2 regions of the Nocardioides sp. NPDC057577 genome follow, and region 2 is predicted to be linked to the other one. Evidence: riboswitches for the same ligand, from Rfam matches in the RefSeq annotation. Region 2 holds a riboswitch; the other holds the start of a gene.
The links. Region 2 has a riboswitch for thiamine pyrophosphate ahead of ACFU7D_RS10360 (thiamine ABC transporter substrate binding subunit). Riboswitches for the same ligand answer to the same signal wherever they lie in the genome.
Positions count from the first base shown of each region.

Region 1: it holds a riboswitch for thiamine pyrophosphate, as region 2 does, so the genes downstream of both, thiE (thiamine phosphate synthase) here and ACFU7D_RS10360 (thiamine ABC transporter substrate binding subunit) in region 2, are expected to answer to the same signal.

Region 1 covers NZ_JBHVGB010000061.1:14,064-21,317, reverse strand. Annotated here, with positions in the region: gene ACFU7D_RS14315 (fumarate hydratase) at 1-1,028, opposite strand, end outside; gene ACFU7D_RS14310 (Zn-dependent alcohol dehydrogenase) at 1,104-2,219, opposite strand; gene ACFU7D_RS14305 (sigma-54-dependent Fis family transcriptional regulator) at 2,373-3,995, shown strand; TPP riboswitch at 4,056-4,165, shown strand; gene thiE (thiamine phosphate synthase) at 4,159-4,764, shown strand; gene ACFU7D_RS14295 (FAD-dependent oxidoreductase) at 4,764-5,861, shown strand; gene thiS (sulfur carrier protein ThiS) at 5,858-6,058, shown strand; gene ACFU7D_RS14285 (thiazole synthase) at 6,055-6,831, shown strand; gene ACFU7D_RS14280 (thiamine phosphate synthase) at 6,828-7,254, shown strand, end outside.
Region 2 covers NZ_JBHVGB010000037.1:1,227-8,480, forward strand. Annotated here, with positions in the region: gene ACFU7D_RS10320 (malate:quinone oxidoreductase) at 1-286, opposite strand, end outside; gene ACFU7D_RS10325 (PLP-dependent cysteine synthase family protein) at 448-1,548, shown strand; gene ACFU7D_RS10330 (TIGR02206 family membrane protein) at 1,512-2,210, opposite strand; gene ACFU7D_RS10335 (putative protein N(5)-glutamine methyltransferase) at 2,416-3,189, opposite strand; gene ACFU7D_RS10340 (hypothetical protein) at 3,206-3,562, shown strand; gene ACFU7D_RS10345 (hypothetical protein) at 3,616-4,041, shown strand; gene ACFU7D_RS10350 (MBL fold metallo-hydrolase) at 4,038-5,090, shown strand; gene ACFU7D_RS10355 (GNAT family N-acetyltransferase) at 5,080-5,511, opposite strand; TPP riboswitch at 5,542-5,650, shown strand; gene ACFU7D_RS10360 (thiamine ABC transporter substrate binding subunit) at 5,647-6,711, shown strand; gene ACFU7D_RS10365 (ABC transporter permease) at 6,708-7,254, shown strand, end outside.

The sequences.
Region 1 (7,254 bases), on a different contig from region 2:
TCGAGCTGCTCGAGGAAGACGCCGTCGCGGGTGATCTTGCCCAGCGCCTGACGGTCGGCGGAGCAGGAGACCGCGATCGCCACCGGACAGCTCGCGCCGTGGCGGGGCAGGCGGACGACGCGTACGTCATGGCAGAAGTACTTGCCACCGAACTGCGCGCCGATCCCGAAGGACTGGGTCAGCTCGAAGACCTTCTCCTCCAGCTCGGTGTCGCGGAAGCCGTGGGCGCTCATCGAGCCCTCGGTCGGGAGGTTGTCGAGGTAGTGGGCGCTCGCATACTTGGCGGTCTTCAGCGCGAACTCCGCCGACGTCCCGCCGATGACGACGGCGAGGTGGTACGGCGGACAGGCGGCCGTGCCGAGCGAGCGGATCTTCTCGTCGAGGAAGGTCAGGATCCGATCGGGGTTGAGGATCGCCTTGGTCTCCTGGAACAGGAACGACTTGTTGGCGCTGCCGCCGCCCTTGGCCATGAAGAGGAACTTGTACTCCGGGCCGTTCTCGCCCTCGGCGGTCGAGTAGATCTCGATCTGCGCGGGCAGGTTGGAGCCGGTGTTCTTCTCCTCGTACGTGGTCAGCGGGGCCAGCTGCGAGTAGCGGAGGTTGAGCTTGGTGTAGGCGTCGAAGACACCGCGGCTGACGGTCTCGGCGTCGTCGGCGCCGGTCAGCACACCCTCGGACTTCTTGCCCATCACGATCGCGGTGCCGGTGTCCTGGCACATCGGCAGGATCCCGCCGGCGGAGATGTTGACGTTCTTGAGCAGGTCCAGCGCGACGAAGCGGTCGTTGCCGGAGGCCTCGGGGTCGTCGATGATCTTGCGCAGCTGCTTGAGGTGCGCCGGGCGGAGGTACTGGTTGATGTCCTTCATCGCTTCGGCGGTCAGCCGGCGGATCGCCTCGGGGTCGACCTTGAGGAACTTGCGCCCGTCGACCTCGATCTCTTCCACCCCCTCGTCCGTGATCAGCCGGTAGGGAGTGTCGTCCTTGCCGGTCGGGAGGAGGTCGGAGTATCGGAACTCAACGTCAGCCACGGAAGGGAATCGTACGCCGCCATGGCCCCGGTCCCGGCTTCGGCTCCGGAGCCGAGACCGAGGGCCACGGCATCCTCAGGAGTGGTCGTGGACGACCACGCCGCGGATGTTGGCGCCGTTGAGCAGGTCGTCGTACCCCTCGTTGACCTGCTCGAGCGTGTAGGTGCGGGTGATCAGCTCGTCGAGCTTGATGTCGCCCTTCTGGTAGAGCCCGAGGATCCGCGGGATGTCGTACGTCGGGTTGCAGTCGCCGAACAGGCTGCCCTTGATCGTCTTGCGGAACAGGGTGGTCACCGCGCCGGAGAGCTGGATGGTCGGCTCGGTGAGCTTGTTGAGGCCCGTCAGGACCAGGATCCCGCCCTTGCCGATCACGTCGAAGCCGTCGGTGACGTTCTCGGTGGTGACCAGACCCTGGGTGAGGATGGCGGAGTCGGCGAGCTGGCCGCGGGTCAGGTTGGTGACCTCGGCCAGCGCGGAGGCCGCGTCGGCGAAGGCGTGGGTGGCGCCGAGCTGGAGCGCGGCCTCACGTTTGTTCTCCAGCGGGTCGACGGCGACGACGTACTTCGCGCCGGCGAGCTTCGCGCCCTGGACGGCGTTGATGCCGATGCCGCCGATGCCGTAGACCACGACGGTGTCGCCGGCCTTGACCGCCGCAGTGTTCACCGCGGACCCGAAGCCGGTGGGCACGCCGCAGCCGACCAGCACGGCCGACTCGAGCGAGAGGTCGTCGTCGACCTTGACCACCGAGTTCTGGTGGATCACGCCGTACTGGCTGAAGGTGCCGAGCATGCACATCGCGCCGTACTGGCCGGCGGGCCCGGAGATCGGGAACCGCTCACCGGGCAGGTAGCCCTCGAGGATGGTCGCGCCCATGTCGCAGATCGACTGCTGGCCGTTGGAGCAGTAGCGGCAGGTGCCGCAGTTGGGGATGAAGGAGCAGACGACCCGGTCACCGGCCTTGACCCGGGTGACGCCGGGCCCGACCTCCTCGATGACGCCGGCGCCCTCGTGGCCGAGGACCATCGGCAGCCGGGCCTCGAGGTCGCCGTGGGCGATGTGCACGTCGGAGTGGCACAGCCCCGCATGCGTGTAGCGGATCAGCACCTCGCCCGACTGGGGCTTGTCGAGGTCGAGCTCCTCGATCACGATCGGTTTGCCGGGTTCGTAGACGACGGCGGCCTTGGTCTTCATGCTGACTCCTTGGTGTTCCGGGATGGGGAGCGGGGGTCCCTGTCACGGTCGCAGCGCAGCGGGTCGGCGGGTGTTCAGAACCTGAACAGTTCTCTTTCGACCGGCACCCCACCGGGCTAATGTGACGAGTGCCACATTCGATGGGGGGATGTTGTGCCGCCTACGACGTCATCCGAGCCGGAGCGGATCGCCGCGTCCTGGCATCGCTCGCGCCTCGCCGGGGTCGACCCGGTGCGGGCCCATGGTTCGCTCGCGCCGGTCGCCATCGACCCGCACGGTTCCCTGTACGAGGCGGCCGGCCCTGTCCTGAAGGAGCTGGCCGCGAACCTCGTCAGCACGACGTACGCCACGCTGCTGGTCGACCGGGACTGCCGGATCGTGCATCGCTGGTGCGGCCGGGCGAAGGTGGCGAGGGCGTTCGACGGCCTCGGGGTCGATCTGGGCGCCAGCCTGCTCGAGGAGCGGCTGGGCACCAACGCGCCGGGCACGGCGCTCGAGACCAGGCTCCCGGTGCAGGTGCACGGTGCGGAGCACTTCGCCGAGATGCTGCGCGAGTTCAGCTGCTTCGCGATGCCGATCCGGCATCCGGTGACGCACCGGATCGAGGGTGTCCTCGACATCACCTCGCAGGCCAGCGACGCCAACCCGCTGTTGCGCCCGGTGGTGCAGCGTGCGGTGACCGACATCCAGCGGCGCCTCCAGGACGGTAGCCGCACCACCGACAAGCAGCTGCTGCTGGCCTTTCACGAGGCCGTGGTGGCGTGCCGCGGCGCGCTGGTCGCGGTCGGCGAGAACCTGACCGTGTCCAACCAGACGGCTCAGGACACCCTGACCGGCGCGGACATCGCCGTGCTGCGGATCCTGCTCCAGGACGTACATCTTCCGGGGGCGACGGTCATGGACATGAGCCTGGAGTCGGGGGAGTCGGTGCATGTGCACGCCGAGGTGCTCGACACCCGCCGTCTGGCCGCGCTCGTACGCATCGAGCCCCGCGAGCCCCGGCGCGGGGTCTCGGTCCGCGCGCTGTCCGAGGCCGCCCGAGAGCCGGGGACGATCCTGGTGGCCGGGCCACCGGGGTCGGGGCGTACGTCCCTGGCCAGGGAGCTCGCGCCGTCCTCACCGATCACGCTGCTGACCGGCGCCACGACGGTCCTGGAGGGCGACGGCAACTGGGCCAAGCAGTTCCGGCGCCGGATGGCCGCCGGGGTGGGCACCGTCATCATCGACGGTCTCGAGCTGCTCTCCGACGCGCTGCTCGGCGTCGTCGCGGAGGCACTGGAACGCCCGGACCGGGCTCACGTGGTGATGGTCTCGGCGCCGTTGGCCGAGCTGTCCGAGCACACCGCGGCGGTGGCCGCGCTGGCCTCCCGCGTCGAGGAGAAGCTGCCGCTGGCCGCGCGGCGCGACGAGATCCCCGGGCTGGCCCGCGAGCTGCTCGCCAGGATCAACCCGGACGCCTTCCTGACTCCCGGCGTCGAGCGGATCCTGGTCGAGCACCGCTGGCCGGGCAACGTACGCGAGCTGCGGGCCGTGCTCGCCCATGCCGCCGCCCGGCGTCGGTTCGGTGCGATCGTCCCTGCCGACCTGCCGCCGAAGCTCGGCTGCGTGCCGGGGCCGCGGGCCGCCGTGCGGCCGCTCGACCAGGCCGAGCGCGACGTCATCCTGCACGAGCTGATCAAGCACGACGGCAACAAGGCCGCGGTCGCCCGCGAGCTCGGCATCTCCCGCACCACGCTGTACGCCAAGATGCGGGCTCTGCGGATCTCGACCTACTAGAGGTATCCCGCTGTGCGGGCCCCGGGGCTGCGAGCCTTCGGCGGTGCGCGCTATGGTCGGAGACGTCCACACGGGAGTCCGCGGCAGCGGGCTGAGAGGGAGCTGGAGCCGCTCCGACCGTTACACCTGATCCGGATCATGCCGGCGAAGGAAGTGATTGGTTGTGCTTCTTCCACGTATTTTCTGCCTGGTCTCATCGAGCGATGACCTCGCCCTGCTGCCCGCCTTCGCCGAGGCCGGCGTCGCCGGTTTCCAGGTCCGCGACAAGTCCGCGACCACTCGGGAGCTGCTTGCGCTGACGACGACCGTGATCGAGCGGGTCGCTGCCTACGATGCCTGTGTGGTCGTCGACGACCGGCTCGACGTGGCGCTCGCGGCCGGTGCGCACGGCGTCCACCTCGGTGCCTCCGACCTGCCGGTGGCCGAGGCCCGCCGGATCGCCGACACGGTCGCCCCGGGGCTGGTCATCGGCGCGACCTGCCGGGACCGGGCCGCGGTCCAGGCGGCTGCGGCCGCGGGCGCGGACTACGCCGGCTTCGGGCCCGTCTTCGCCACCACCTCCAAGGCCGGGCTCCCCGACCCGCTGGGCGTCGCCGCCGTCACAGATGCCGCCGGTGTGCTCCCGCTGATCGCGATCGGCGGGATCTCGACGACCTCGGCCGGGGACGTACGCGCCGCCGGCGCCCACGGGGTCGCCGTGATCGGCGGGCTCTGGCGACAACCCGACCCACGTCAAGCCGCGAAGGAGCTCGCGGAAGCCGTCGGCTGATGCGGGTGCGGATCCTCGGTGCTGGGATCGTCGGCCTGTCCGTGGCCGACGAGCTGATCCGTCGAGGCCACGACGTCACGGTGGTCGATCCGGCGCCGGGCTCCGGCGCGTCCTACGCCGCGGCCGGCATGCTCAGCCCGGCCGGTGAGGCCTGGTACGGCGAGGAGTCGCTGACCCGGCTGTGCCTGGCGTCGCTGGCGCTCTGGCCCGGCTTCGCCGCCCGGCTCGGGGTGCCGGTGCACACCCGCGGGACGCTGCTGGCCGGCGTCGACGCCGGGGACGTCCAGCAGGTCGAGCGGCAGCTCGCGGTGCTCGATCTCGCCGGGGTCTCCCACGAGAGGTTGGGGCGGCGGGATCTGCTCGCACGTGAGCCCGGCCTCGGCCGGGTCGCCGGTGGGGCCTTCCTCGCCGAGGACCATTCCGTCGACCCACGTGCGGTCGTCTCGGCATTGCTCGATCGCGTCGGGGACCGTGTTGGTCTCGACACGGATTCGTTCGTTCCTCACGAATCCGGCTCGACCAGCGGTTCTGTCGGTCGAGCCGCCGGAGCCGCTAGGCGGAGGCGTGTCGAGACCAACACGGTCGCCGACGTGACCGTCATCGCGACCGGGGCGCGCCTGCCCGACCCGTACTCCTCCCTCATCCGGCCGGTACGCGGAGACGTGGTGCGCGTGCGGACGCAGGAGCCGGTGGAGCGGACGGTGCGGGCCTGGGCGCACGGCGAGCAGATCTACGTGGTGCCGCGGATCGACAGCGACGAGGTGGTCATCGGCGCCACCACCGAGGAGCGTGACGGTCCGCTGCTGCCGACCGTCGAGGGTGTGTGGCGGCTGCTCGACTCCGCCCGCCGGGTGGTGTCGGCGCTCGACCGCGCCGCCGTGGTGGAGGTGACCTCGCGGGACCGCCCGGGAACCGCCGACAACCTCCCGCTGGTCGGCCCGACCCACGAGCCGGGCGTCGTGCTCGCCGCGGGCGCCTACCGCAACGGGGTCCTGCTGGCGCCGCTCATCGCGCAACTGGTGGCCGATCACGTCGAGACAGGGTCAGTGGAACCCGCGGTCGATCCGCGTCGGTTCCGGATGAAGGAGGACGGATGAGGATCACCGTGAACAGCGAGCCGGTGGAGGTCAGCGGCACCGTCGCGGACCTGCTCGAGGCGAGGACCGGCGACCGGCGGCCGAGCGGGATCGCGGTCGCCGTCGACGAGGAGATCGTGCCGCGCGACGACTGGGCGCTCTGGCGGCTCCAGGACGGTCAGGTCGTCGAGATCGTGACGGCGGTGCAGGGCGGATGAGTGTCCCCGAGAACGGGTTCAGGATCGCCGGCCGCGAGCTGTCCTCGCGCCTCTTCCTCGGCACCGGCGGCCTGCCCAACCTGGCCCTGCTCCCGGACGTCATCGATACGGCCGAGCCCGGTCTGGTGACGGTCTCGATGCGGCGTACGTCCTCGACGGCCGCCGGCGGACTGCTCGAGACGTTGCGTGCGGCGAAGGTGCCGATCCTGCCCAACACCGCGGGCTGCCTCTCGGCACGCGAGGCGGTGCTGACCGCCGAGCTCGCCCGCGAGGCGCTGGAGACCGACTGGGTCAAGCTCGAGGTGATCGGCGACGAGACCTCGCTGATGCCCGACGCGGTCGAGCTCGTCGAGGCCGCCGAGCAGCTGGTGCGCAAGGGCTTCACCGTCCTTCCGTACGCCACCGACGACCCCGTCCTCGCCCGCCGGCTCGAGGACGCCGGCTGCGCGGCGGTGATGCCGCTCGGCTCGCCGATCGGGTCGGGGCTGGGGCTGCTGAACCCCTATGCGATCGAGGCGGTCGTGGCCGCGGTGTCCGTGCCGGTCGTGCTCGACGCCGGCGTCGGGACGGCCTCGGATGCGGCCCTGGCGATGGAGCTCGGCTGCTCCGCGGTCCTCGCCGCCACCGCGGTGACCCGCGCCGACGACCCGGTCGGGATGGCTCGTGCTCTGCGGCTGGCGGTCGAGGCAGGGGTGGCCGCCCGCAATGCCGGCCGGATCCCGCGCCAGGCGGTCGCCCGGGCCTCCTCGCCGATGGCGGGCCGGATCGGATGAACACGCTGCCGCGACTGCTCGTTCTCACCGACCGCTCCCAGCTCCGCCTCGGCCGCGGCCTGCTCCCGACCCTGGCCGAGTGCGCGGAGGCTGGCCTGACCCACGTCGTGCTCCGCGAGCTCGACGAGCCCGAGGAGCATCGAGCAAAGCTGGCCGAGGTGCTCGCCGGGCTCGGCCTGAACGTCATCGCCGCCCACACCCCTCTGCCTGCGGCGGCCGGGGTGCAGCTCCCGGCTTCCGCGAGCTGTAACACGTCGTTCGTAGGGCTACTCGCCCTATCGGAGCGACCGGATAGTCGGTGTAACAGCGTGTTACACCTCGGCCGCAGCTGCCACAGCGCCACCGAGGTCGCCACCGCCGCCGAGGAGGGGTTCGACTACGCGATGCTGAGTCCCTATGCGCTGACCGAGTCGAAGCCCGGCT
Region 2 (7,254 bases):
CCAGGAAGGACCACAGCTGCCGGGAGAGCTGGAACTGCTCGTTGACGTTGACGGCCTTGGAGATGTCGACCGAGCCGTCGGCCTTCTGCGGGCTGTAGTTGAGCTCGCACAGCGCGGAGTGGCCGGTGCCGGCGTTGTTCCACGGGCCGGAGGACTCGACGGCGAGCGAGTCGAGCCGCTCGATCATCTTGATGGACCAGCTGGGCTCCAGCTCCTGGAGGAGCACACCCAGGGTGGCGCTCATGATGCCGCCGCCGATCAGCACTACGTCAAGAGGTTCGTCCACAGGTCTTTTGTCTCGCTTTTGGGGCCGCAATGGTTAATCGGGGTCCTTAGATCGGTCTAACTTGTGGGCAACTTCACTGCCGGACCCGATCGTGTTCCGTCCAGTCATTGTGGCTCACCGCACATGCCACGGACAGATCAGGGTGGAGTTACGCTCGGCCGGTGCCTCGCCTCTCTGACTCCCATCGCGCCTGGATCGACGAAGCCGTACGCCGCGTCGAGGCCGACGCGCAGCGCTCGGCCGACACCCATCTGCACGTCGTTCCGCTCCCTGTCCGCGACGGTGCGAGTCCCGGGGTCGACCTCTATCTGAAGGACGAGTCCGTCCATCCCACCGGCTCGCTGAAGCACCGCCTGGCGCGCTCGCTGTTCCTCTACGCCGTCTGCAACGGCTGGCTCCACGAGGGATCGACGGTCGTCGAGGCGTCGTCGGGATCCACTGCCGTCTCGGAGGCCTACTTCGCCGGTCTGCTCGGGCTGCCGTTCGTCGCGGTGATGCCGCGCTCGACCTCGGCGGAGAAGGTGCGCCTGATCGAGTGGCACGGCGGCCGCTGCCACTTCGTGGACCGCGCTCCTGACATGTACGCCGAGGCCGAGCGCCTCGCCCGCGAGTGCGACGGCCACTACATGGACCAGTTCACCTACGCCGAGCGAGCCACCGACTGGCGCGGCAACAACAACATCGCCGAGTCGATCTTCGACCAGATGTCGCAGGAGCGGCATCCGGTGCCGACCTGGATCGTCGTCTCGGCCGGCACGGGCGGCACCTCGGCGACGATCGGCCGCTACCTCCACTACCGCCGCCATCCCACCAGGCTGCTGGTCGCCGACCCGGAGAACTCTGCCTTCTACGGCGGCTGGGAGACCGACACCTCCGACTACGCCACCGGCATGCCCTCGCGCATCGAGGGGATCGGCCGGCCGCGGGTCGAGCCGTCCTTCGTCGGCGGGGTCGTCGACGACATGGTCCAGGTCCCCGACGCGGCCTCGATCGCGACGATGCGCTGGCTCTCGGCCCGGATGGGCCGCTCGGTCGGCCCCTCGACGGGCACCAACGTGTGGGCATCGCTAGGTGTCGTACGCGAGATGGGGGAGGCCGGCACCCCGGGCAGCGTCGTCTCGCTGCTGTGCGACTCCGGGGAGCGCTACCGCTCGTCCTACTACGACGACGGCTGGGTGAGCGAGAAGGGCATCGACCTGGCGCCGTACGCCTCGGCTCTCGCCGACTACGAGCGCACCGGCGTCCTCGTCGACCCGTCCTGACGCGCCCAGATCCGCAGGCCCAGCGTCAGCACCGCCCAGACAGCGGCGACCAGCGCGATCTCGCTGAGGATGTAGAACGGCCACGGACCGAGCAGGTCGAGCATCGAGGCGAACTCCGGCTTGCGCCGCAGGTAGCCGTAGTTGGCGTCGAGAACGAGGTTGAGGACGTACGCCACCACGGCCCACGCCGCGGTGGTCGCGACCGTCCAGCCGTAGTCACGCCAGCGGGGTAGCAGCTTGAGCCCGAAGACCAGGTAGACGGCGGCCAGCACGACCATCAGGTGCATCACCCAGAAGGTGATGTAGCTGACGTCGGGGAAGTCCATCACGTCCGGGGTGAACACGCCCTGCGTGGTCAGGGTGAGGCCCCAGAAGCAGGTCAGCGCCGTCGGGTAGGGATGGTGGGTCCACAGCGCGATCGCCGCCGCGATCCACGCCAGATCACACAGCTGGACCGGCAGGTCGATGAAGAGGTCGAAGTCGGTGACCCACTCGTGAGCCAGCAGCGGGATCACCGTGAGCGGCAGCGCGAGCGCGAATCCTCGGGAGAATCTCGACGGCTTCGCGTCGGCCCGCTGCTGCCTGCCCAGCCAGATCACGGCCACGATCCCCGCTGTGAGCAGGGACAACGGCACCAGGTGGGTCAGACCGTAAGCCTGCATATCGGAAGTCTGACGGGATTCTCGAAAAAATTCTTCCCAACCCGCGTCATGGGTCGGCGGGTGGCCCGTTTCATCGGCGAGAAGGTCGTCCGCCGGTGGGGGGTGGACGACCTTCACGGTGGCGGTCCCTCTGAATGCACACCGCGGGGGTGGTGTGCAATCAGAGGGACGCCTCGCTTTTCGGCGCAGTTTTCGGCGCAGCTCGTCAGCGAGCCGTTCCGGTCACCGCGGTCGCGTAGAGGTCTTCGTCGTGATGGATCTCCGCGACCAGCCCCTGCTCCCGCATCAGGCTCGCGGTGACGGGCGCCTGCTCTTGGCCGGCCTCGATCACGAGTACGCCGCCAGGGGCCAGATGCTTCGGCGCCTGCTCGATCACGCGACGCTGTACGTCGAGCCCGTCCGTGCCGCCGTCGAGGGCCACGTGGTGCTCGTGGTCGCGCGCCTCGGGCGGCATGTTCCGGATCTGGTCGCTCGGGACGTACGGGGCGTTGGCCACGATCACGTCGAAGGCGAGGTCGTGGGGGAGCGGGTCGTAGAGGTCGCCGAGGAGGACGCGGTCAGCGGGGAGATTGCTCCGCGCACACTCGACCGCGGCTGGGTCGACGTCGGTCGCCCAGACCTCCGCGTCCAGGACGCGCGCCGCAACGGCGGCACCCAGCGCTCCGGTCCCGCAGCCGAGGTCGAGCACCCTCAGCGACCCGCCCCGCGGGACCGCCTGGACGGCGAGGTCGACCATCAGCGCCGAGCGCTGACGGGGCACGAACACCCCCGGCGCCACCCGGATCCGGAGCCCGCAGAACTCGGCCCAGCCCAGGATGAGCTCCAGCGGCTCGCCGGCCACGCGGCGTACGACCATCTCCTCCCGCTCCCGGGCGGTGACCGGGGCGGACTCGAGCAGCGCCGCCTCGTCCTCGGCGAAGACACAGCCGGCGGCGCGGAGCCGGGCGACGAGCCCCGGATCGGGAGATGTGGAGGTCATTGGAGAAGATTGGCACGTGGACGCCGTGACACTGATCGGAATTATCGTGGCTGGGTACGCCGCGTTCGTGACGGTCGCGGCCGTGCTCGGCGTGGTGCTGAAGGCGCCGCGACCGAAGTGGCTGGACCAGGTGGCGTGGATGCTGGAGATCCTGGCGGTCGTGCTCGCGATCGGGGCGCTGGCGGCCTGGTCGGGCGGACGCAAGCCGGAGTCGCTGTCGACCTTCCTCGGCTACCTGGGGGCGTTGGTGTGCCTGATGCCGCTCGCGCTGCAGACGATGCGCGCGGACCGCTCGACCTGGTCCTCGGGCGTGATCGCGGCGGCGGCCCTGGCGACGGGTGTCGTGGCCGTACGCGTCATGATGGTCCGGTGAGCACCCCACGACGTCCTCGCTCCGCTCCGGGCGCCGCAGGGACCCCGAAAAGCGTGACCGCGACCTCTCCCGACAAGACTCGTTCCGGTCCGCACCTGGTGCTGCTGACCGTCTATGCGATCTTCGTGCTCGCCGCGGGAGCCAGGTCGCTGGTGCAGGTCTTCACCCACTTCGACGAGGCCCCGATCGCCTACTCGCTCTCGGTCGTCGCCGCGGCGACGTACGTCGCCGGCTGGTTCGCGATCCGCCGGGCGGCCGCCGGGTCGGCGGGTTTCGCGAAGGTCATGCTGTGGATCGAGCTGGCTGGAGTGATCGTCGTCGGTGTCCTGTCCTTGGCCGTGCCGTCCTGGTTCCCGGACGACTCGGTATGGTCGAAGTTCGGGAGCGGATACGGATTCGTTCCCGCCCTGCTGCCGATCCTGGGTCTCCTCTGGCTCTGGAAAGGCAGAGCTTCAGGGCCGACCGAAGGAGAACGATGAGTCAGTCGACAGCCACCGCCATCTCGCCTGACTCGGGGGAGCACTGGTCCGCTCCCGGTGCGTGGACGGTCGCCGACGGCGTACACCGGATCCCGCTGCCGCTGCCCATGGACGGGCTCAAGGCGGTCAACATCTACGTCCTCGAGGGCTCTGACGGACTTTCGCTGGTCGACGGTGGCTGGGCGATCACCGAGGGGCGTTCTGCTCTGGAGACCGGGCTGAAGCAGCTCGGCTTCGAGTTCGGCGACATCTGCCGGTTCCTGGTCACCCACGTGCACCGCGACCACTACACGCTCGCCTCGGTGCTCGGTCAGGAGTTCGGCGCGGACGTGCTGCTCGGCGCCGGCGACCGGCCCACCCTCGAGCTCACCAACGGCGACCTCGACGGCTGGGTCTCGACCGACCGGCTCCTCGCCCACGCCGGTGCGCACGAGCTCGCCGCGGAGTGGGCCGCCAACCCGCCGCCCGCGCCCGACCTGTCCCACTGGCGGATGCCGTCGCAGTGGCTGGAAGGGGACGTACGACTCTCCGTCGCCGGTCGGGACGTCGATGCCGTGCACACCCCTGGGCACACCCAGGGCCACTACGTCTACGCGGACCTGGCCGGCTTGGTCCTGTTCGCCGGCGACCACGTGCTGCCCACGATCACGCCGTCGATCGGCTTCGAGCCGGTGCCGGTCATCGACCCGCTCGGCGACTTCATGGCGTCGCTGACCAAGGTTCGCTCGTTGCCAGATCTGCGACTTCTCCCTGCTCACGGCCCGGTCGCCCCGTCGTCGCACGCCCGCATCGACGAGCTCCTGGCCCACCACGAGTCCCGGCTCGCCCAGTCGCTCGCGTCCCTGCAGGCCGGACGGCGCTCCGCCCTCGAGGTCGCCAACGACCTCGGCTGGACCCGCCACGAGCGTGCCTTCGCCGAGCTGGACTTCTTCAACGCCGGCCTCGCGGTCATGGAGACCAAGGCCCACCTCGAGCTGCTCGCGGCTCGCGGTCAGGCCACGCGTGAGGAGACTGAGGCGAGCGTGCTGTTCGCCCCCGTCAGCGGGTGAGCCGCATCGGGGTGTGCGGGATGTCGTCCTCGAGGAAGTCCTCGCCGTCCTTCACGAACCCGAACGTGGCGTACCAGCCGGCCAGCGGCGACTGAGCGTCGAGGACGACGTCGCGGTCGGTGACGGCCTCGACGGCGGCCTGCATGATCACGTCGGCCAGGCCCTGGCCGCGGTGGGTGGGAGCGAGCACGACGCGGCCGATCCGCCACACGTCGCCGTCGTCGAGGATGCGGGCGGTGCCGGCGAGCCGGTCGCCGTCGGTGAGCACCACGTGGAGCGTGCCGGGCTCGAGGTCGCGGCCGTCCAGGTCGAGGTACGGGCAGTCCTGCTCGACGATGAAGACCTCCTGGCGCAGCTGCCACAGGGCGTACGCGGTCTTCGGGGGAAGGTCGTCGAAGGACGAGATGGCGACGTCGGTCATGGCTGAATTCTCGCAAGCAGTAGTGTTGGCGGGAACAGACAGGGGAGGCCGGGAGGCCTGAGAGTGCGGCGAACAGCGCCGCAGACCCTCCGAACCTGCTCCGGTTGATACCGGCGAAGGGAGTCAGGAATGCGGATGCGTACGCCTGCCATCACTGCGACCACGGCGATCTCCGCGCTGGTGCTCGCCGCCTGCGGGAGCACTCCCGCCGAGCCGGACGCCGAGAAGTCGAGCGGTGCCGACGACAAGACGGTCGTGCTGCTGACCCACGACAGCTTCACGCTGCCGAAGGAGGTGCTGGCCGAGTTCACCGAGAAGACCGGCTACACCGCCGAGATCCGGCACGCGGGCGACGGCGGCGAGCTGACCACCAAGATCGCCATGGACACCGGCAACCCCGACGGTGACGCGGTCTTCGGCGTCGACAACACCTTCGCCAGCCGCGCGATCGACCAGGGCGCGCTGGCGGCCTACACGCCGAAGACCGTCCCGGCCGGGGTCGACGAGTTCAACCTCCCGGGCGACGAGAAGCACTTCCTCACCCCGGTCGACAACGGCAGCGTGTGCGTCAACATCGACACCGAGTGGTTCGCGGCGAAGAAGCTGACGCCGCCGGAGTCGCTCGACGACCTGGCCGAGCCGGCGTACAAGGATCTCTTCGTGACCCCGGGCGCTGCGACGTCGACGCCGGGGATGGCGTTCCTGCTGGCGACCGTCGCCGAGTACGGCGAGGACGGCTGGGCCGACTACTGGGGCAAGCTGATGGACAACGGCACCAAGGTCGTCGACGGCTGGGACCAGGCCTACTACTCCGACTTCACCCAGGGCGGCGGCAAGGGCACGCGACCGATCGTCCTCTCCTACGACTCCTCGCCGGCCTTCACCGTCAAGGACGGGGCGTCGACGACGAAGGCGCTGTTGGACACCTGCTTCCGTCAGGTCGAGTACGCCGGCGTGCTCGAGGGCGCCGACCACCCCGAGGGCGCCCAGGCGCTGATCGACTTCCTGCTCTCGGACAGCGTGCAGGGGGCGCTTCCGGAGAGCATGTACGTGTTCCCCGTCTCCTCGGGCGTCGAGCTGCCCGCCGACTGGGCGAAGTTCGCGCAGCAGCCGACCTCACCGCTCTCCGTGGAACCCGACGACATCGACGAGAACCGGGAAGCGTGGCTGGCGACCTGGAGCGACACGATCGCGCAGTGAGCTCCACCCGTCGTGCTGTGACCCGGCGAATCGCGACCCTGGTCGCGCTCGCCGCACTCCCGGTGGCCGTGCTGGCGGTCTTCTTCGTCCTGCCGGTCGTGGGGATGGTGCAGCGCGGCCTGTTCTTCGAAGGATCCTTCGACCCGTCGGTCGTGTCCAGGATCCTGGGGCGCCCGGAGATCCAGCGGGCGCTCTGGTTCACGCTGTGGTCCTCGGGGCTGGCGACGGTGCTGAGCGTCGCGCTCGGGCTGCCGGCCGCGTTCGCGCTCTATCGGCTGAGCTTTCCGATGCAGCGGGTCATCCGGGCGGGGCTCCTGGTGCCGTTCGTGCTCCCCACCGTCGTCGTCGGGGTCGCCTTCCGCGAGCTCATCGGCGAGGCCGGGTTGCTGGCCGGGTGGGGGCTCGACGGGACGCCGACCGCGATCATCCTCGGTCTGGTCTTCTTCAACGCCTCGGTGGTGATCCGCGCGGTCGGGGCGGCCTGGGAGTCGCTCGACCCGCGTCCCGGGGAGGCCGCTGCCGCGCTGGGTGCCTCGCCTTTCC